DNA from 3 places in the Pseudomonas trivialis genome. Region 1 is predicted to be linked to each of the others. Evidence: predicted binding sites of a transcription regulator. Region 1 holds the regulator's gene; each other region holds the start of a gene.
The links. The regulator sigma-54, encoded in region 1, starts transcription at its own class of promoters, with help from an activator protein. The targets are predictions, from matches to a motif close to ANTGGCATNNANNTTGCTNT.
Positions count from the first base shown of each region.

Region 2: the regulator sigma-54 is predicted to act here: its motif matches at 1,966-1,985, upstream of flgB (flagellar basal body rod protein FlgB).
Region 3: the regulator sigma-54 is predicted to act here: its motif matches at 1,869-1,888, upstream of VRB54_RS16520 (flagellar hook-length control protein FliK).

Region 1 is NZ_CP142151.1:938,013-941,255, forward strand. Features, by position in the region: gene ptsN (PTS IIA-like nitrogen regulatory protein PtsN) at 1-74, opposite strand, end outside; gene hpf (ribosome hibernation-promoting factor, HPF/YfiA family) at 83-388, opposite strand; gene VRB54_RS04035 (RNA polymerase factor sigma-54) at 465-1,958, opposite strand; gene lptB (LPS export ABC transporter ATP-binding protein) at 2,143-2,868, opposite strand; gene lptA (lipopolysaccharide transport periplasmic protein LptA) at 2,868-3,243, opposite strand, start outside.
Region 2 is NZ_CP142151.1:4,105,293-4,108,535, forward strand. Features, by position in the region: gene flgE (flagellar hook protein FlgE) at 1-299, opposite strand, end outside; gene VRB54_RS17910 (flagellar hook assembly protein FlgD) at 331-1,053, opposite strand; gene flgC (flagellar basal body rod protein FlgC) at 1,070-1,513, opposite strand; gene flgB (flagellar basal body rod protein FlgB) at 1,517-1,924, opposite strand; gene VRB54_RS17925 (hypothetical protein) at 2,251-3,033, shown strand; gene cheR (protein-glutamate O-methyltransferase CheR) at 3,117-3,243, opposite strand, start outside.
Region 3 is NZ_CP142151.1:3,789,414-3,792,656, reverse strand. Features, by position in the region: gene VRB54_RS16525 (Hpt domain-containing protein) at 1-185, shown strand, start outside; gene VRB54_RS16520 (flagellar hook-length control protein FliK) at 2,044-3,243, shown strand, end outside.

The DNA of each region.
Region 1 (3,243 bases):
GCTTTTTTCTTGCTGCCACCCGGCGCGTTCACCAGGGAACGGCCGGGGGTCAGGATGGTTTCAAGTCGGATCATGGGGGGAGTTAACGACCTGTACCTTGCATCAGGTGCAGATTCTTTTCCTTATGCTTTATGAGTTGGCGGTCGAGCTTGTCGTAGAGCGAGTCAATCGCCGCGTACATGTCTTCGTGTTCCGCATTGGCGACGAGCTTGGCATTCGGTACGTGCAGGGTGGCTTCGATTTTCTGCTTGAGCTTGTCGACCTCCATGATGACCTGCACATTGGTGATCTTGTCGAAATGCCCCGCAAGCTTGTTCAGCTTGCTCTCGGTGTATTCACGCAGGGGCTTGGTGACTTCCAGCTGGTGTCCACTGATGTTGACTTGCATACAGCTTCTCCTTCGTTGCCAGTGCATAAAGCGACAGGCGAAAAGCGCCTGCCACTGGAACGCTGTGGCCCGCCCGTCACATCAACCGCTTACGCTCGCTGGAAGGCGCAATCCCAAGGGATTCGCGATACTTGGCGACGGTTCGACGGGCGACCTGAATGCCTTGTGCCTCCAGTAAACCAGCGATCTTACTGTCACTCAATGGCTTTTTCTGATTTTCCGCGGCAACCAGTTTTTTGATGATTGCGCGAATCGCCGTGGACGAGCATTCGCCGCCTTCGGAGGTGCTGACGTGGCTGGAGAAAAAGTATTTCAGCTCATATATACCCCGCGGGGTATGCATGAATTTCTGTGTGGTTACCCGCGAAATCGTCGATTCGTGCATGCCCACCGCTTCGGCGATATCGTGCAGCACCAGCGGTTTCATCGCTTCGTCGCCGTACTCCAGGAAGCCGCGCTGATGCTCGACGATCTGGGTGGCCACTTTCATCAGGGTTTCGTTGCGACTTTGCAGGCTCTTGATGAACCAGCGGGCCTCCTGCAACTGGTTGCGCATGAAGGTGTTGTCGGCGCTGGTATCGGCGCGGCGTACAAAGCCGGCGTATTGCGGGTTGACCCGCAGGCGCGGCACGGATTCCTGGTTCAGCTCCACCAGCCAGCGCTCGTTGTCCTTGCGGACGATCACGTCGGGGACCACGTATTCGGCTTCGCTGGATTCGATCTGCGAGCCCGGACGCGGGTTTAGGCTCTGCACCAGCTCGATGACCTGGCGCAGCTCATCTTCCTTGAGCTTCATGCGACGCATCAGCTGGCTGTAGTCACGGCTGCCCAGCAGGTCGATGTAGTCGGTGACCAGGCGCTGGGCTTCGTTGAGCCATGGCGTCTTGGCGGGCAATTGACGCAGTTGCAACAGCAGGCATTCACTGAGGTTGCGTGCACCAATACCGGCGGGCTCGAACTGCTGGATGCGGTGTAGGACGGCTTCGATCTCGTCCAGTTCGATATCCAGTTCCGGGTCGAAAGCTTCCAGAATTTCGTCGAGCGTTTCGTCCAGGTAGCCCTGGTTGTTGATGCAGTCGATCAGGGTGACGGCGATCAGGCGATCGGTGTCGGACATCGGCGCCAGGTTCAGTTGCCACAGCAGGTGACTTTGCAAGCTCTCGCCGACGGAGGTGCGGGTGGTGAAGTCCCACTCGTCATCATCATTGCTGGGCAGGCTGCTGGCACTGGTCTGGTAAACGTCTTCCCAGGCAGTGTCCACAGGCAGTTCGTTGGGGATGCGCTCGTTCCAGTCGCCTTCCTCGAGGTTGTCCACCGTGGGGGCGGTTTCCTGATAGGAGGGTTCCTGCACGTCCGGGTTGGGTTTTTGCTCGATGTTGTCGGCCAGTGGGTCTGCATTATCGAAGTCGTCGCCTTCTTCCTGGCGTTCGAGCATCGGATTGGACTCCAGGGCCTCCTGGATTTCCTGTTGCAGGTCCAGGGTCGACAATTGGAGCAGGCGGATGGCCTGTTGCAGCTGCGGTGTCATCGTCAGCTGCTGGCCCATTCTCAGGACTAGCGATGGTTTCATGGCAGGGGCTTAACACCTTATTCGCCGGCGCAATGCGCCATCCACGACAGGGCGCGCGAGCGCCAAACATAAGCAAATTATATGCCTGATATCGGGTGCTTTGCCTAGAGCGCGATGACAATAAAAATACTGAGGTTTTCATTGACTCGCGCGCTCGTCGGCGAACGCCCTGATACCACCGTGTCTACAGGCGGAACTCGTGACCCAGGTACACTTCCTTGACCAGTTCGTTGGCCAGGATAGTCGCCGAATCGCCTTCGGCGATCAGTTGGCCATCGTTGACGATATAGGCGGTCTCGCAGATATCGAGGGTCTCACGGACGTTGTGGTCGGTGATCAGCACACCGATACCCTTGGCCTTGAGATGATGGATGATCTGCTTGATGTCGCCGACCGAGATCGGGTCGACGCCGGCAAACGGTTCGTCCAGCAGGATGAACTTGGGTGCGGTGGCCAGGGCGCGGGCGATTTCCACGCGGCGACGCTCACCACCGGACAGGCTCATGCCGAGGTTGTCGCGAATGTGGTTGATGTGGAATTCCTGCAGCAGGCTTTCCAACTCCTGACGGCGGCCGTCGCGGTCGAGTTCCTTGCGGGTCTCGAGGATCGCCATGATGTTGTCGGCAACCGACAGCTTGCGGAAGATCGACGCTTCCTGTGGCAGATAGCCGATACCGGCGCGTGCACGACCATGCATGGGCTGGTGGCTGACGTCGAGGTCGTCGATCAGCACACGACCCTGGTCGGCCTGGACGAGGCCCACGATCATGTAGAAGCAGGTGGTCTTGCCGGCGCCGTTGGGGCCGAGCAAGCCGACGATCTGGCCGCTGTCGATCGACAGGCTGACGTCGCGCACGACCTGACGGCTTTTGTAGGCCTTGGCCAGATGCTGGGCTTTCAGGGTTGCCATTACTCGGCCTTCTTCTTCGGCTGGATAACCATGTCGATTCGCGGACGCGGTGCAGTGACCTTGGAGCCATTGGCGCGACCGGCGTTGGCGATCTGCTTCACGGTGTCATAGGTGATTTTTTCACCTTCCGTGGAGTTGCCATCGGGGCTCAGCACCTTGGCCTGGTCGATCAGCACGATGCGATTCTGCTGGGCGTGATACTGGATAGTCTTGCCGTAGCCCTTCATCGGGCCGGTATCGGCAGGGGCCTGCTTCTGCTCGAAGTAGGCCAGGTTGCCCACCGACGTAACCACGTCAATGTCGCCAGCCGGGGTGCGGGTGAGGGTCACCGTGTTGCCGGTGATCTTCATCGAGCCCTGGGTGATGATGACGCCG
Region 2 (3,243 bases), 2.3 Mb from region 1:
TGCAACGCACCGTCGCTGCCCTTCTGGATGAAGAAGCCGCCGCCCTGGATCGCCATGTCCAGGATGCCACCGCTACCGTTCACGTCACCCTGGGTGAACTGCTGGGATACCGCCGCCAGGTTCACGCCGTTGCCGATGCTGTTCTGGCCGGTGCCCAGTTTGGACGCCGCGTAGATGTCGGCGAACTCCGCACGGGACGACTTGAAGCCCGTGGTCGCAACGTTGGCGATGTTGTTGCCGGTCACGTCCAGTTGTTTGTTGGCCGCATAGAGGCCGCTAAGGCCGATGTTAAAAGACATGTATTTCTCCTTGCACCGTAGTTAGCGGGCTCTATAAACCGATGGTCTGGATTTGCGACTGCTTGATACTGCTTCCGCCTGCCAGGTTGAGCAGCATTTCGCCGCCGGTCTGGCTCAGGGTCACGCTGGTCACCGTTGCCGGCAGCGAGGTGGCCAGGGCGACGGAATCGCCCGCGTCATTCTTGGTGGTGGCCGTGAACGTGTAAGTCCCCGCAGCTGCAACCTCACCCTTGTCGTTCTTGCCGTCCCAGATAAAGCTCTGGGAACCGGCGCTTTGGGCGCCCATGTCGAGGGTGCGCACGGTGTTGCCGTCCTTGTCGGTGATCTTGACCGCGACATTGCCCACCGACGCCAGCACATTCACGGAGCCGGTCATGCTCTTGCTGGTGTCGACCAGCGTCTTGTCGGTCTGGGTGATCACCGAGCGGCCCACCAGCGAAGACGCTTGCAGCGCCTGCGACGAGGTGACGTTGGTGGAGATCGCCTTGACCGAGTCGTTCAGGTTGTTGATGCCTTCAAGGCTGCTGAACTGTGCCAGTTGGGCCACGAACGCACCGTTGTCCTGAGGCGATAACGGGTCCTGGTTTTTCAACTGGGTCACCAGCAGTTTCAGGAAAGCATCCTTGCCCATTGCCTGGCTGCCCGTCGCGCCTGCGGCGGCGTCAGTGAGGCTGGTGTTGTCCTGGGCGGTCTTGACCTTGGAATTGAAAAGGTCCTGGACTGCCGAGTTGTTTGACGTATCAACGATGGCCATTAGTTGGCGCCCCTTATCACTGACCCAGGGTCAGGACCTTCTGCATCATGGTTTTGGCGGTGTTCATCATTTCCGCGTTGGTCTGGAACGAGCGACTGGCCGAGATCATGTCCGCCATTTCCTCGACCACGTTGACGTTGGGGTAGTAGACGTAACCCTTTTCGTTCGCCGCAGGATGGTTGGGCTCGTAACGCGCTTCGAGATTGCTCTGGTCCTCGACCACGCCCAGCACCTGCACGCCGGAGCCTGCATTGCCCTGATCCTGGAACAACGAATCGCTGCCGCCGCTCTGCCCACCCTGGAACATGGTGGCGAACACCGGGTGGCGAGCGCGGTAGGTCTGGTCAATGCTCGAAGACACGGTCTCGGCGTTGGCGATGTTACTGGCCACGGTGTTGAGGCGCGTGGTCTGGGCGCTCATGCCACTACCGGCAATATTGAAAACACTGGACAGGGACATGGCTTACTCTCCACGCAGGGCTGACATCAGCCCTTTGAATTTACTGTTGAGCAGGGTGAAGCTGGCCTGGAAGTTCACCGAGTTCTCGGCGTAGTTCGACTGTTCCAGCTGAGCATCGACGGTGTTCTGGTCGATCGACGGCTGCATCGGCGTGCGATAAAGCAGCGACTCGTCACCACTGCTCAGGCCTTGCGCTTCAATATGACGGCTGTTGGTCATGTTCAAGGCGAAGGTGCCGTTCTGGGTCTTGTCCTGCTGTGCGGCGAGCACGGCGGAGAAGTCCAGGTCCCGAGCCTTGTAGTTCGGGGTATCGGCGTTGGCAATGTTGTTGGCCAGGACTTCGGCACGCTTTGCGCGAAAGCCCAGGGCTTGTTCGTGAATACCGAGCGCTTTATCGAAGCTGATGCTCATGGCGGAAACCTTTAGGCTGACCTGCTGTTCGTAACAAGGTCATAGCAAGGCGCATGCCAATGTGCGCAAGGCCCGTAATTCAAGGGTTTGCGGGGACAGGTCCGGCGGCAATGCCAGAAAAGCGGCAACCGGCTTCCGCGTGGCGCCAGTAAAGCGGCAACGGCGCTTGCCGCTTTTACGAAGGGGCGGCAATCAGGCGATAGCGTCAATTGGAAGGCGGAATAAGGCCACCGTTGGTCTTAACTGTCATTTCTGACAGTTGTGGTGTCTATTGCCTGGATGCCTTATTCGGTGCACACACTTGATGTATGCCGCAGAGGTCTGAAATGTTGATTATCCCGCCGCCCCGATTCAACGAACAAAATTCAGCACCAACCCCTCCGGAGCTGAACACACGACTTATCAGCGGTGACTGCGCCGGGCTGACCGCCGATTTCCCGGTGATCAAGGATGACAGGGTCTTTTTGACCCTGAACAGCAGCGTGCGCGGTGGCGAGTTCAACCAGAGCTTTCAGATTGCCACAAACGCTCCCAGGCTCGAGTTTTTGATACCTAAAGGCTTTATTGAAGCCAGCGCAGGCACCATCGTGCAATTGGTGCTGACCATCAGCCGTGCGGGGCGCTACTCTGCTGCGCCGGTGGCGAAAGTCCTTATCAACTCACGTCCCATCGTCGTGCCACTGCCTGCCGCCGCATGGGATTTCAGCGATGACACTTTTCAGGGTTGGGTGCCCCAGGGCCCCTACGTAGGCGGGTTATTGCATGTCATCAATGGCAGCGTGGTCGTTGACCTGCTCGTCAGCCAGGCCAGCAGTGCTCATATCATCACCCGTGCAGTACCGGTGATCGCGGGGCGCACCTATGATTGCAGTTTCGAGGTCATTGGCGGTTCCGCCGCGGCCGATGGCTCGACTCTGTACCTGACGATGAACGGCAGCCGGATCGGCACCGTCGTACAAAACATTACCCAGGCCCAACCGCAAACCGGACACGGGTCATTCACCGCAACACTGACGGGCGATGTGCGGCTGGGCATTTTCAACCAGACGGTGCCCAGCGGGATTCATCGTTTGTCACTGAGTAATATCCGAATGCAGGCCAGGCCGTGAGTACGGTTGGCTGAATAATCTCTTTTTCTGCAGGCATAAAAAACGGGAGGCCTTTGCAGGGCCTCCCGTTTTTTAAGTGAACATTACTTGGCCTGGTAAATAATCCCGGGACTGCATTGCACCATCTGGTAATGATCCGGCAGACCGTTGAGTGCCTCCGAAGCACCGAGGAACAGATAGCCGCCGCGCTTGAGGGTGCCGTGGATGCGC
Region 3 (3,243 bases), 2.6 Mb from region 1:
AGATTGCGCATAGTTTCAAGGGAAGCAGCGGGAATCTGGGGGCGGTGCGGTTGGCCTTGCTGTGTCAGCGGTTGGAGATGGCGTCGGCGGGGGATCTCGGGGGGTTGGTGGATCAGATTGACCGGGAGTTTGCTTTGGTTCGGGCGATGTATGAGGGGGAGCTGCGGCGGGTTTTTGTGGGGTGATTGGGGGGGGCGCCCTTACGGCGCGGATGGACCATCCCTGGCCCCTGCGTGTTTGACGGCGCGCCCCAGATCAAAAGCAAGGGCGCGGCGGCCTTGGAGCCGACCGGGATTGTTTGCCGAACACTGTACAAAATGTGGGGGGCTTGCTCCCGATGGCTGAGTGTCAGTCAGCTTATTTGTAGCTGACACACCGCCATCGGGAGCAAGCCCCCTCCCACATTTGGATCTCCATTTGTCTGATGGATATCACAGTGCTTTTGATCTGCTTTGCTTTGGCTTTCGCTCTTGATCTCAGGCACACCGAGCCTAAGCAATGTTCCGAGTGGTGGGACGAAGGCCTTTGCTTACTTTTTGGGCTTTCCAAAGGTGAGCCGGAACCCCCAGCGTGTTTGACGGCGCGCCCCAGATCAAAAGCAAGAGCGCGGCGGCCCTGGAGCCGACCGGGATTGTTTGCCGAACACTGTACAAAATGTGGGGGGCTTGCTCCCGATGGCTGAGTGTCAGTCAGCTTATTTGTAGCTGACACACCGCCACCGGGAGCAAGCCCCTCCCACATTTGGATCTCCATTTGTCCGATGGATATCACACCGCTTTTGATCTGCTTTGCTTTGGCTTTCGCTCTTGATCTCAGGCACACCGAGCCTAAGCAAGGTGCCGAGTGGTGGGGCGAAGGCCTTTGCTTACTTTTTGGCCTTTCCAAAGGTGAGCCGGAACCCCCAGCATGTTTGACGGCGCGCCCCAGATCAAAAGCAAGAGCGCGGCGGCCTTGGAGCCGACCGGGATTGTTTGCCGAACACAGTACAAAATGTGGGAGGGGCTTGCTCCCGATGGCTGAGTGTCAGTCAGCTTATTTGTAGCTGACACACCGCCATCGGGAGCAAGCCCCTCCCACATTTGGATCTCCATTTGTCTGATGGATATCACAGCGCTTTTGATCTGCTTTGCTTTGGCTTTCGCTCTTGATCTCAGGCACACCGAGCCTAAGCAAAGTGCCGAGTGGTGGGGCGAAGGCCTTTGCTTACTTTTTGGCCTTTCCAACGGTGAGCCGGAACCCCCAGCGTGTTTGACGGCGCGCCCCAGATCAAAAGCAAGAGCGCGGCGGCCTTGGAGCCGACCGGGATTGTTTGCCGAACACTGTACAAAATGTGGTGGGGGCTTGCTCCCGATGGCTGAGTGTCAGTCAGCTTATTTGTAGCTGACACACCACTATCGGGAGCAAGCCCCCTCCCACATTTGGATCTCCATTTGTCTGATGGATATCACAGCGCTTTTGATCTGCTTTGCTTTGGCTTTCGCTCTTGATCTCAGGCACACCGAGCCTAAGCAAGGTGCCGAGTGGTGGGGCGAAGGCCTTTGCTTACTTTTGGGCCTTTCCAAAGGTGAGCCGGAACCCCCAGCGTGTTTGACGGCGCGCCCCAGATCAAAAGCAAGAGCGCGGCGGCCTTGGAGCCGACCGGGATTGTTTGCCGAACACAGTACAAAATGTGGGAGGGGGCTTGCTCCCGATGGCTGAGTGTCTGTCAGCTTATTTGTAGCTGACACACCGCCATCGGGAGCAAGCCACCTCCCACATTTGGATCTCCATTTGTCCGATGGATATCACACCGCTTTTGATCTGCTTTGCTTTGGCTTTCGCTCTTGATCTCAGGCACACCGAGCCTAAGCAAGGTGCCCTGGTGGGGCGAAGGCCTTTTTCTTACTTTTGGGCCTTTCCAGCGGTGAGCCTCCGTAAGGGCGGAACCCATATCAGCCATCACCCAAATAACGGATATACACCCAACCCACTCAACCTGGCCCAACTCTTGCTATATCTCCATAACTGCATCCCACGACCCCCATGCAGTTGGAGACCCTACTTATGCCAGTCGCCCCCAACTCCCTTCTTCAGGCTGCCCCTGCGGCCAAGCCTCAAGCGCCCGTCGCTCCTTCACCTTCAGTGACGGCGGACCCACGGGACAAAGGCCCTGGCTTCGCTCAAGTGTTCGCTAATCAGGCGCCAAAATCAGTCGCCAAGCCCGACGCCAGCCCGGCCAAACCCACGCGGGACAAGCCCGCCGAGAACCCGGCCAAGCCCGTTGCCGATAGCGACAAGCCTGCCGCCAACACGCCGGCGGTTGCCGATAGCGGCAAACCCTTGCCTGCCACACCGCCGGCCAAGTCCGATGACAGCGCCAGCAGCGATGACGACAAACCCACCGACCCGGCCCTGGCACAACAGCCAGCGGCCGATCCGGTGGTCGACCCGGCGCTGGTGGTCACGCTCACGCCAGTGGTGGCTGTGCCGGTGCCGCCGGAAACCCCGGCCCCGGTTGCGGCCAAGCCCGACAAGTCTGACAAGACGCAGCCCGCAGTCGCTGCACCTGTCGCGGCAACCGATGCAGCCAAGCCTGCCTTCGACCCCGCCGCCGACCCGCTGGACGACATGCCCGCCGTGCGCCTGGCGATGGAGCAGGGCGGTCACGTGTCGGCCACCAGCCAGGCGCCGCAGAAGGGCGCACCGACCACCACCCAGGATCAGCCTACCGCCGCGCAGACTTTCGCCGCCGGCATGGCCACCCTGGTGGACCAGCAAGCCGCCAAGGACAGCACCCATCAGGGCGGCGAGAAGGCGTTCGGTGCGCTGATCGATGACGGCCTCAAGGACCTGAAAAACGCCGGCAGCGATACACGGGTCGATAACTTCGCCGATCGTCTGGCCGCGCTGACCCAGGCCGCCACACCGAAAACCGCCAATGCGCTGCCGCCGGTAGCCAATGCACCGCTGGCGATGCATCAGAGCGGCTGGACCGAGGAAGTGGTCAATCGCGTGATGTACCTCTCCAGTGCCAACCTCAAGTCGGCCGAGATCCAACTGCAACCGGCCGAGCTGGGGCGCCTGGACATCAAGGTCAACATGACACCGGACCAGCAGGCTCAGGTCACGTTCATGAGCGGTCACGCCGTGGTGCGTGAAGCGCTGGAAAGCCAGTCCGGTCGGCTGCGCGAGATGTTCGCCCAGCAGGGCATGGGCCAGGTGGACGTGAACGTGTCCGACCAGTCCCGTGGCCAGGAGCAGCAA